DNA from 2 places in the Streptomyces sp. JL2001 genome. Region 2 is predicted to be linked to the other one. Evidence: riboswitches for the same ligand, from Rfam matches in the RefSeq annotation. Region 2 holds a riboswitch; the other holds the start of a gene.

Region 1 (5,616 bases), 2.1 Mb from region 2:
GTGGCGAAGTACGCCGAGATGTAGCCCTTGTCGAAGCGCATACCCTCGGTGAGCTCCAGCTCCAGACCGAAGGTCTGGGACTCCTCGACGGTGATGACGCCTTCCTTGCCGACCTTGTCCATGGCCTCGGCGATGAGCTCGCCGATCTGGGTGTCGGCGGCGGAGATGGAGGCCGTGGAAGCGATCTGCTCCTTGGTCTCGACATCCTTGGCCTGCTCGAGCAGGGCGGCGGAGACGGCCTCGACGGCCTTCTCGATGCCGCGCTTGAGGGCCATCGGGTTGGCGCCGGCGGCGACGTTGCGCAGGCCTTCGCGGACGAGCGCCTGCGCGAGGACGGTCGCGGTGGTCGTACCGTCACCGGCGACGTCGTCCGTCTTCTTGGCGACTTCCTTGACCAGCTCGGCGCCGATCTTCTCGTACGGGTCCTCGAGCTCGATCTCCTTGGCGATGGAGACACCATCGTTGGTGATCGTGGGGGCGCCCCACTTCTTCTCGAGGACGACGTTGCGACCCTTCGGGCCGAGGGTGACCTTGACGGCGTCAGCGAGCTGGTTCATGCCGCGCTCGAGACCGCGCCGGGCCTCCTCGTCGAACGCGATGATCTTGGCCATGTGAAGTGGTCCTCCCGGACATGGGGTGGATAACGCTCCAGGACCGCGCCGACGCCCGCGACGGACGGCCTGCGTGCCCGGCGGTTCCTTGCCCCACCTGGCCAGCGGGCCTCGTCTGCCCGATCCTCGTAAGCACTCTCACCTTCAGAGTGCTAACGCCAATGATTAGCACTCGACCCAGGAGAGTGCAAGGCCGTCCCATCGGTACGTCGATGCGGGGCGGCGGTCGGGTGACGGGCGGGGGCAAGCGCCACTCGGGGATCGGGCGGCTCGGCGGGGCGCGACGGGCGTGCGGGCGCCTCCCTGGGCCGGGCGGGGCGCGACGGGCGCGCGGGCCGGGCGCCGGCGCGGCTCCGGCGTGGCGGGGGAGGCGGGGACGCCGGGCGGGGCGTGGGCGGAGACGCACGAGGGGTCCGCATCCGGTCAGGATGCGGACCCCTCGGCGTGAGTGCGTATGTGGTGGCCGATCGCGCCGCGTTCAGACGGCGAGCTTGACCATGTCCGCCTGCGGACCCTTCTGGCCCTGCGAGATCTCGAACTCGACTCGCTGACCCTCTTCAAGGGTGCGGTAGCCGTCCATCTGGATCGCGCTGTAGTGGACGAAAACATCCGCACCACCGTCGACCGCGATGAAGCCGTAGCCCTTCTCCGCGTTGAACCACTTGACGGTGCCCTGAGCCATGCCTAACTCCCCTATTACTGGCCCTTGCGCGGGACCGCACTTCGCGACCCCGGGTCAGACCCTGCGCCGGAACGCGTCGACCGCGGCTGAATGTATCTGCCCAACTGCCCTCTGCAACAGGTCAATCGGACGAGAATTCTGGGCATGCAGGAAAGGAGAATTGCGGAGAATTCGCTGAATTACGGGGCAAGTCGGGCCCGGCAAAGTGGGCAGAAGGTACACAAGACTCGAACACTTTGGCTGCTTCTTGTCAGGTCCGGGCGCATTCTCATATGCGCCTGGCATGAGCAGCGGAGGGGACTTCCCCAACTCTATCGCGTTCAACCATGCAGAATTGCCCCCTCCGTTTCTCGACGGAAGGGGCAATTCAGGTGACTGCGGGTAACCCCTGGGCTCAGCAGCCCCCGGCGACGGCCGGGATGATGGACACGCCGGCGCCGTCCGGCGTCGCCGTCTCAAGGCCCTGCTCGAAGCGCACGTCGTCGTCGTTGACGTACACGTTCACGAAGCGGCGCAGCTTGCCCTGGTCGTCCAGGACGCGGGCGGCGATGCCCGTGTGGTTCTTCTCCAGGTCGGCGATGACCTCGGAGAGGGTGGTGCCCTCCGCCGGAACCTCGGCCTGACCGCCCGTGTAGGTGCGGAGGATGGTGGGGATGCGGACCTTGACGCTCATGGGGGTGCTGCCTTCCGTGACGGGGGTGGTCAGTGGGCCAGGCCGGCGTCGCGGAACGCGTCCAGGCTCGGGCGGATGGTGGCGGTCGCCTGGGAGGTATCGGCCACCGCGTCCAGGGTCTTGAGTCCGTCACCGGTGTTCAGGACGACGGTGGTCAGGCTCGGGTCGATGAGGCCCGCCTCGATCAGCTTCTTCGTGACGCCGACGGTCACGCCGCCCGCCGTCTCGGCGAAGATGCCCTCGGTCTGCGCGAGCAGCTTGATCGCGTCGACGACCTGCTCGTCGTTCACGTCCTCCACCGCGCCGCCCGTGCGGCGCGCGATGTCCAGGACGTAGGGGCCGTCGGCCGGGTTGCCGATCGCCAGGGACTTGGCGATCGTGTTCGGCTTCTGCGGGCGCACGACGTCGTGGCCGGCCTTGAAGGCCGCCGACACCGGGGAGCAGCCCTCCGCCTGGGCGCCGAAGATCTTGTAGGGCCGGTCCTCGACGAGGCCGAGCTTCACGAGCTCCTGCAGACCCTTGTCGATCTTCGTGAGCTGGGAGCCGGAGGCGATCGGGATGACGAGCTGGTCGGGCAGCCGCCAGCCGAGCTGCTCGCAGATCTCGTAGGCGAGCGTCTTGGAGCCCTCGCCGTAGTACGGGCGCAGGTTGACGTTGACGAAGCCCCAGCCCTCGCCGAGCGGGTCGCCGATGAGCTCGGAGCAGAAGCGGTTGACGTCGTCGTAGTTGCCCTCGATGCCGACGAGGTCGCCGCCGTACACCGCGGCCATGACGACCTTGCCCTGCTCCAGGTCGTGCGGGATGAACACGCAGGAGCGGAAGCCGGCGCGCGCGGCGGCGGCGCCGACGGCGCCGGCCAGGTTGCCGGTGGAGGAGCAGGACAGGGTGGTGAAGCCGAAGGCGCGGGCGGCCTCGAGGGCCTGGGCGACGACGCGGTCCTTGAAGGAGTGCGTCGGGTTGCCGGAGTCGTCCTTGACGAAGAGCTTGCCGGGCTCGACGCCGAGCTCGCGGGCGAGGTTGTCGGCCTGGACGAGCTTGGTCCAGCCGGGGTTCAGGTTCGGCTTCTCGGCGACGTCGGCCGGGACGGGCAGCAGCGGGGCGTAGCGCCAGATGTTGGCGGGGCCGGCCTCGATCCGCTTGCGCAGCGATTCGGGGTCGCCGAGGGGGAGGTCGTACGCGACTTCGAGGGGGCCGAAACACAGCTCACAGGCGAAAATCGGGCCGAGGGGGAAAACTTCGCCACATTCCCGACAGGAAAGCCCGGAAGCGGGACCGAGGTCGACCGTGGAAGCGGTGGAAACAGTCTGTACAGCCATGGAGGCGAGGCCCTTTCTCCTCATCTTTCCCATGGCGGACGTCGCCATGAGACGGATTTGGCACCTTCCCTAGCCGGGAGCCTCGCGGGCGCAGTGCGACGACTGCGGACGAGACCGACTGGAGGGTTGCCGGGGCTTCAACGGGCCGTTTCCCTCTGCCCCTCTGGATGAGCGGTATTCGATTGGGTGGTGCGGTTGTGTGGACGCCGGCGGCACCCCGACGTGCGTCGGACCTCGGCGTTGTTCAAGACTGTAACCGAAGGCGCGGACTGTTGAGATAGTCGTCCGAACCGCGAGATGGATCACACAAACGGCAACTGGGGAGTAACGGACGTGCTGGATGAAGTGGAGCGCTGGCTGGCCCGGCGGTCCTGGTCCGTGACAGACCGTCCGCTGGAGCAGCTCCTGGCCGCGAAGCGTGGCACGCGGGTCAGCGTCGTGCTGCCCGCGCTGAACGAGGAGGCGACGGTCGGGGACATCGTCGCGGTGATCCGGCGGGAGCTGATGTCGCGGGCGGTCCCGCTCGTGGACGAGCTGGTGGTGGTCGACTCGGGGTCCACCGACCGCACGGCCGAGGTGGCGGCGGCGGCCGGTGCCCGGGTCGTGGCGCGGGACGCGATCCTGCCGCGGATACCCGCCCTGCCCGGCAAGGGCGAGGTGCTGTGGCGGTCCCTGCTGGCGACGGACGGGGACGTCGTCTGCTTCGTGGACGCCGATCTGCGGGACTTCTCGGCGGACTTCGTGTCGGGGATCGTCGGCCCGCTCCTGACCGATCCGGGCGTCGACTTCGTCAAGGCGATGTACGACCGGCCGCTCGGGGACGCGCCCGGCCAGGGGGGCCGGGTGACCGAGCTGGTGGCCCGCCCGCTGCTGAACCTGCACTGGCCGCGGCTGGCCGGCTTCGTGCAGCCGCTTGGCGGCGAGTACGCGGTGCGGCGCTCGCTGCTGGAGCGGCTGCCCTTCCCGGTCGGCTACGGCGTGGAGCTGGGGCTGCTGGTCGACGCGCTGCACGCGGCGGGCCTGGACGCGCTCGCCCAGGTCGACGTGGGAGTGCGCAAGCACCGCCACCAGGACGAGCAGGCTCTCGGCCGGATGGCGGCGGCGATCTACCGGACGGCGCAGCTGCGGCTGTCCCGCGGGCATCTGGTGCGGCCCTGGCTGACGCAGTTCGAGCGGGCCGACGGGGGCGACGGGCCGGGCGCGCAGGGGGGCTTCGTGCCGCGGACGTACCCGGTGGACACGGAGGAGCGTCCGCCGATGGTCGAGATCGCGGAGTACGCGCGGCGCCGCGTGGCGTAACACCACCCGATGATCGGTTTTGCCTACATTTCGCTGTTATGCGACACACCTCTCACCTGGGCAGAACGGCGGTGGCCGGCGTGCTGACGGCGGCCGCACTCCTCCTCGCGGCGGCCGGTCCCGCCGCCGCGGACACGGCGGTGCCCGCCGCCGGGCCGTCCGTGGTCTCCGCGGACGAGCCCCGGTCGGCTGCCGGGCCCGCCGGGGACCGGCGGACGGAGGCCCGTCCCGCGGCGCGGACCCCCGGGCGGGCACCGGCCGCCGCGCACGGGTCCGGCGGCCGGATGCCGGGCACCGGGGCCGGCGACGCGCGGCTGTGGCTGCTCGGCGGTCTCGTCCTGGCCCTGGCGGCGACGGGCGCGGTGGCACGTGCGGCCCTGCGCGAGCGCGTCGATCACTGACCGTGGCCGAACACGGCTGTCTTGTATACGTACGTTTGAGCGTTTCCGGGACGGGCTAGGTTCGCCACATGGCTTCTGTGCTGGTGGCTTCCAACCGAGGACCCGTCTCGTACGCCGTGGGCGAGGACGGCGCGCTCGACGCCCGGCGGGGCGGTGGCGGTCTGGTCTCCGGGCTGAGCGCCGTGTCGTCCGAGGACAGCGTGTGGGTGTGCGCGGCACTCGGCGACGGCGACCGGGAGGCGGTCCGGCGCGGGATCGGCGAGCCGGGCGTACGGATGCTCGGCATCGACCCCGACGTCCACGCCGACGCGTACAACGGCATCGCGAACTCGGTGCTCTGGTTCGTCCACCACATGCTCTACCAGACCCCGCTGGAGCCGGTCTTCGACGCGGAGTTCCGGCGCCGGTGGGCGTCGTACGAGACGTACAACCGCGCCTTCGCCCGGGCGCTGGCGGACGAGGCGGACGACGGCGCCTGCGTCCTGGTGCAGGACTACCACCTGGCGCTGGTGCCGGGGATGCTCCGCGAACTCCGCCCCGACCTGCGCATCGCGCACTTCTCGCACACGCCCTGGGCGCCGCCGGAGTACTTCCGGATGCTGCCGGACGACATCGCGCGGCAGCTCCTGCGGGG
Region 2 (5,616 bases):
CGGATGGCGTTCAGCGACCGCTCGCCCGGCTCGGCCTCCGGGGCGCCGCACTCGCCGACGTCCTGCGGGTCGCTGCCCAGCAGGGTCCGCACCAGCGGGTGGGCGCAGAAGAGGCCGTCGCGGACGCCGATGCCGTACTCGGCGGAGAGCGCGGCGGCGAAGTGCGAGCTGTTCCAGCCCTCCACCACGAAGGAGATGACGCCGACGCGCGGGGAGTCGTCGCCGAACAGCGAGAGCACCCTGACCTCGGGCACCTCGGCCAGGCCCGCGCGCACCGTGGCGATCAGGTGCTGCTCGCGGGCGACCAGGGAGTCGAAGCCGGCCTCGGTCAGCGCCTTGCAGGCGGAGGCGATCGAGTAGACGCCGATGACGTTCGGGGATCCGGCCTCGTGGCGGGCGGCGGTGGTGTGCCACTCGACGTCCACTCCCCCGTCGGCCCGGCGGGCGACCTTGCGGGAGGCGCCGCCGCCCGCCAGGTACGGCTCGGCCTCCTGGAGCCAGTCGGCCCGTCCGGCGAGGACACCGGAGCCGAAGGGGGCGTACAGCTTGTGGCCGGAGAAGGCCACCCAGTCGACGTCCGACTCCCGGACGGACACGGGGTGGTGGGGCGCGAGCTGGGCGGCGTCGAGGACGATGCGGGCGCCGTGGGCGTGCGCGGCGGCGGCGAGTTCCTTGACCGGCCACAGTTCGCCGGTGACGTTGGACGCGCCGGTCACGCAGACCAGCGCCGGACCGTGCGGCTCGCGGGCGCCCAGGGCCCGCTCCAGGATCTCGACGGCCTGGGCGGGCGTGCGCGGCGCGTTGAGATAGCTGACCTGGGCGTCCTTCCAGGGCAGCAGCGAGGCGTGGTGCTCGGTCTCGAAGACGAAGACCTGGCAGTCGGCCGGGACCACGGCGGCGAGCAGGTTCAGCGAGTCGGTGGTGGAGCGGGTGAAGACGACCTGGTCGTCGGGGCGGCAGTCGAGGAACTCGGCGACGGTGACCCGGCTGTTCTCGAAGAGGTCGGTGGACAGCTGCGAGAGGTAGCCGGCGCCCCGGTGGACGCTGCCGTAGTACGGGGCGTACGCGGCGACGTCGTCCCACACCCGCTGGAGCGCCGGGGCGCTGGCCGCGTAGTCGAGCGCGGCGTAGCTGACCTCGCCGCCGGTCACCAGGGGGACGGTGACGTCCCGGCCGAGCACCGGGAGCGGGGCCGCGCAGCACGGATCGGCGGAGTCGGCGGCGGTGACGGGCTCGCCGGCCGCGACGGGCACGGTGGCGATGACGGAGGCGGTGGCGGCGTTCGGGCACGCGGACATGGCGAAGTCTCCCTGCGGGACGGAGTGTCCCCTCGGCCGAGGAGGGGACGGTGACGTGAGAAGCCCGCAGGGCACGACGAAGAAGGGTGCCGCGTACGGGAGTTGCCTCGACAGGCGGCACGGAGGGCCGCATGGAGGGAAAGAAGGAGGGCCGGAGGCCCTAGCACATTCGCTTGCTCACGAGACTGCTCCCTCGAGGACCAAGGACCCCAGGGTTCCGCAGGGGTCCGCGCTTGCCGCGGACCTTGCTGTCCACGGCCTGGTCTTCACCCGGGGCACCCCGCCACGGACGGAGGGTTGCCGGACAGCAAGCCGGGGCCTGAACGCTGTCACTCATGACCTGCTCCGAAGTTATGCCACGTGATCGCTCCGGCGCAACCCGTGTCCGGATCCCGGGACACGAAAGGGCCCCGCCGCAGCGGGGCCCCACCGGTCGTCCCTGAGACGCTCGCTACGCGTTGCTGGCCGCGACCCAGCGCTCCAGGGCCTGCCGCGCCGCGCCGGAGTCGATCGACTCCGCCGCCTTCGCGATGCCGGACGCGAGCTGCTCCGTCAGCGTGCCTGCGCCGGGGTCGAGTGCCGTGAGCGCGGCCGCCGAGTTGAGCAGCACCGCGTCCCGTACCGGACCGGTCTCGCCCGCCAGCAGCCGGCGGGCCACGTCCGCGTTGAAGGAGGCGTCGGCGCCGCGCAGCGCCTCCACCGGCACCAGCTCGATGCCGACGTCCCGCGGGTCGAAGGACTCCTCGCGCACCGCGCCGTCCCGGACCACCCACACCCGGGAGGTGGCCGTGGTGGTGAGCTCGTCGAGGCCGTCGTCACCGCGGAAGACCAGGGCCGAGGAGCCGCGCTCGGCGAGTACGCCCGCCATGATCGGGGCCATCCGGGCGTCGGCCACACCGGTGGCCTGGGACCTGACCCGGGCCGGGTTGGTGAGCGGGCCGAGGAAGTTGAAGACGGTGCGCACACCGAGCTGCCCGCGGGCGGTGGCGACGTGACGCAGCGCCGGGTGGAACTTGACCGCGAAGCAGAAGGTGATGCCGGCCTCCTCGGCGACCTCGGCCACCCGCCGCGGGGTGAGCTCCAGGTTGACGCCGAGCTTCTCCAGGACGTCGGAGGCGCCCGATGCCGAGGAGGCCGCCCGGTTGCCGTGCTTGACGACCTTGGCCCCGGTGCCGGCCACCACGATCGCCGACATGGTGGAGATGTTGACCGTCTTCGCGCCGTCGCCGCCGGTGCCGACGATGTCCACGGTGCGGCCGGGCACCTCGATGGTGTTGGCGTGCGCGTACATCGTGCGGACGAGGCCGGTGATCTCCTCGACGGTCTCGCCCTTGGCGCGCAGGGCCACCGCGAAGCCGGCGATCTGCACGTCGGTGGCCTCGCCGCTCATGATGCGGTCCATCGCCCAGGCCGAGTCCTCGGTGCCGAGGTCGCCGCCGTCCAGCAGGGTGTTCAGCACGGCCGGCCAGGAGCGACCCGCCGTGGTAGGTCCTCCAGCGGGGGTCACAGCGCTCATGGCAGCTCCAGGTTCGACACGTATCGGTGGTGATCCCACCCTATCGAGCCGGCGGCACGGCAAAGAGCCCCGTCCATCGAATGGACGGGGCTCCTGCCGTGGCGACCTTCAGGTCAGGTGATCAGTGGTGGCCGTGGCCGCTGGTGATCTCCTTGTACTCCTCGGCGGTGGGCTTGGCGATCTGGCTGTCCTCGCCGTAGTAGCTCCGGTTGAGCTTGACCCGGAGCCTCTCGATGGCGCCGACCTTGCGCTCCACACCGTTCTCGTCGACCAGCGGGCCGAGCTCGGCCGGCTGGTTCTGCTCGTGCGCCGTGAGGCGGTACAGCTCGCCCTGGCTGAGCGGCTGGTGGACCTCGACGAACTCACCGTGCGGCAGGCGCTTGATGATGCCGGACTCGCGTCCGTGCAGCACCTTGTCCTTGTCCCGGCGCTGGAGGCCGAGGCAGATCCGCTTGGTGACGACGAAGGCGATGACCGGTCCGACGAAGAAGAAGATCCGGACGAACCAGGTGATCGAGTTCAGCGACAGGTGGAAGTGGGTGGCCCAGAGGTCGTTTCCACCACCGATGAGCATGACCATGTACGCGGTGATCCAGGCGACACCGAAGGCGGTGCGCGTCGGAGCGTTGCGCGGGCGCTGCGCGATGTGGTGCTCGCGCTTGTCGCCCGTGATCCAGGACTCGATGAACGGGTAGACCGCGATGGCGGCCAGGACCGCCGGGAAGATCGCCAGCGGGATCATCACGCCCAGGACCAGCGTGTGGCCCCAGAGGTTGATCTCCCAGCCCGGCATGACACGGATCAGACCCTCGGCGAAGCCCATGTACCAGTCGGGCTGGGCGCCGGTGGACACCTGGTCCGGCCGGTACGGGCCGATCGCCCAGATCGGGTTGATCGAGGCGATCGCCGCGATGACCGAGATGACACCGAAGACCAGGAAGAAGAAGCCTCCGGCCTTGGCCATGTAGACCGGCAGCAGCGGCATGCCCACGACGTTCTTGTTCGTCCGGCCGGGGCCCTCGAACTGCGTGTGCTTGTGGTAGAAGACCAGGATCAGGTGGGCGACCACCAGACCCAGCATGATGCCGGGCAGCAGCAGGATGTGGGCCGAGTAGAACCGGGCCACGAAGTCGCCGCCGGGGAACTCCCCGCCGAACAGGAACATCGACAGGTACGTGCCGATGATCGGCACGGACAGGATCGCGCCCTGCATGAAGCGGACACCGGTGCCGGAGAGCAGGTCGTCCGGGAGCGAGTAGCCGGTGAAGCCGGTGAACATGCCCAGGAAGAACAGCAGGAAGCCGAACAGCCAGTTGATCTCACGCGGCTTGCGGAACGCGCCCGTGAAGAACACGCGCATCATGTGCACGAACATGCCGGCGAGGAAGATCAGCGCCGCCCAGTGGTGGATCTGCCGGATGAGCAGACCACCGCGCACATCGAAGGAGATGTGCATGGTCGAGTTGAACGCCTCGGACATCAGCTGACCCTGGAGCGGGATGTAGCTGCCGTGGTACTCCACCTCGTTCATCGACGGGTGGAAGAACATCGTCAGGTAGACGCCCGTCAGGATGATGATGATGAAGCTGTAGAGGCAGATCTCACCGAGCATGAAGGACCAGTGGTCCGGGAAGATCTTCCGCATGTTGGCCTTGGCCAGGGAGTAGATCCCGAGGCGGCCGTCGGCCCAGTCGGCGACCCGCTCACCGGCGGGGGCCTTCTTCTTGGTATCCGTCACAGTGCTCATCCGCGCTCCCAGAAGGCAGGACCGACGGGCTCGTCGAAGTCGCCGAGCGCCTCGAGGAAGCCCTTGTCGTTCACGCCGATCCGCAGCTGCGGGAGAGCGTGGCCGGCCGGGCCGAAGATGACGCGGGCGCCGTCGGACAGGTCGAAAGTGGACTGGTGGCACGGGCAGAGCACGTGGTGCGTCTGCTGCTCGTACAGGGAGATCGGGCAACCCACGTGGGTGCAGATCTTCGAGAAGGCGACGATGCCGTCGTGCGACCACTCGAGCTCGCGCTTGTCCTTGATGTCCTCCGGCTGGATCCGGACGATCATCAGGGCAGCCTTGGCGATCTCGACCTGGAAGTCGTGGTCGTGCTCCGACAGACCCTCCGGCATGGCGAAGGTCAGCGAGCCGACCGCGACGTCCTCGGGACGGAGCGGCTCGTGCGTGTTCATGTTGATCAGCTGCAGGCCCTTGGCCCACATCGTGCTGCGGAGCTTCTTCTCCGGCAGCGGACCCATGTCACGCAGCAGGACGACGCCGGAGAGCGGGACGAGCGCCAGCGCGCCGAACATCGTGTTGCGGATCAGCTTGCGCCGGCCCATGCCGGACTCGGAGGCACCGGCGGCGAAGTCGGCCATGACCTTCGCCTTGGTCTCCGTGTCGGCCTGGATGGCGTGACGGTCGTCCGCCATCTCCACATCCGACATCAGGGTGCGGGCCCAGTGGACCGCGCCCGCGCCGATGAGGAACAGCGCGGCACCGAGGGTCAGACCCAGGGCGAAGTTGAGCGCGGACACCCGGCCGAAGGGCCAGATGTACACGATCTGATCGACCGGGAAGATCACGTAGGAGGCGATGAAGCCGATCGTGGCCAGCATCGACAACGTGAACATCAGGGCGACCGCGCGCTCGGACCGCCGGGCGGCCCGCTCGTCGATGTCCTGGATGCGGGGCTTGTGGGGCGGGAGGCCCGGGTCGGCGAACGGGTCGTCGGCGACCATCACCGCGCCGTGCGCGGTGTCCTGCGCTGCGGGCAGGTTCTCTTCTGGAATCTCTTGGCTACTCATGACTTC

The links. Region 2 has a riboswitch for S-adenosylmethionine ahead of ACE1OA_RS25290 (aminotransferase class V-fold PLP-dependent enzyme). Riboswitches for the same ligand answer to the same signal wherever they lie in the genome.
Region 1: it holds a riboswitch for S-adenosylmethionine, as region 2 does, so the genes downstream of both, thrC (threonine synthase) here and ACE1OA_RS25290 (aminotransferase class V-fold PLP-dependent enzyme) in region 2, are expected to answer to the same signal.

Annotation. Positions count from the first base shown of each region.
Region 1 covers NZ_CP169421.1:3,533,585-3,539,200, forward strand. Annotated here, with positions in the region: gene groL (chaperonin GroEL) at 1-611, opposite strand, end outside; gene ACE1OA_RS15590 (cold-shock protein) at 1,090-1,293, opposite strand; gene ACE1OA_RS15595 (MoaD/ThiS family protein) at 1,688-1,966, opposite strand; gene thrC (threonine synthase) at 1,996-3,306, opposite strand; SAM riboswitch class I at 3,300-3,456, opposite strand; gene ACE1OA_RS15605 (glucosyl-3-phosphoglycerate synthase) at 3,616-4,581, shown strand; gene ACE1OA_RS15610 (hypothetical protein) at 4,620-4,982, shown strand; gene ACE1OA_RS15615 (alpha,alpha-trehalose-phosphate synthase (UDP-forming)) at 5,051-5,616, shown strand, end outside.
Region 2 covers NZ_CP169421.1:5,673,530-5,679,145, reverse strand. Annotated here, with positions in the region: gene ACE1OA_RS25290 (aminotransferase class V-fold PLP-dependent enzyme) at 1-1,298, opposite strand, end outside; SAM riboswitch class IV at 1,523-1,639, opposite strand; gene trpD (anthranilate phosphoribosyltransferase) at 1,750-2,814, opposite strand; gene qcrB (cytochrome bc1 complex cytochrome b subunit) at 2,936-4,561, opposite strand; gene qcrA (cytochrome bc1 complex Rieske iron-sulfur subunit) at 4,558-5,610, opposite strand; gene qcrC (cytochrome bc1 complex diheme cytochrome c subunit) at 5,607-5,616, opposite strand, start outside.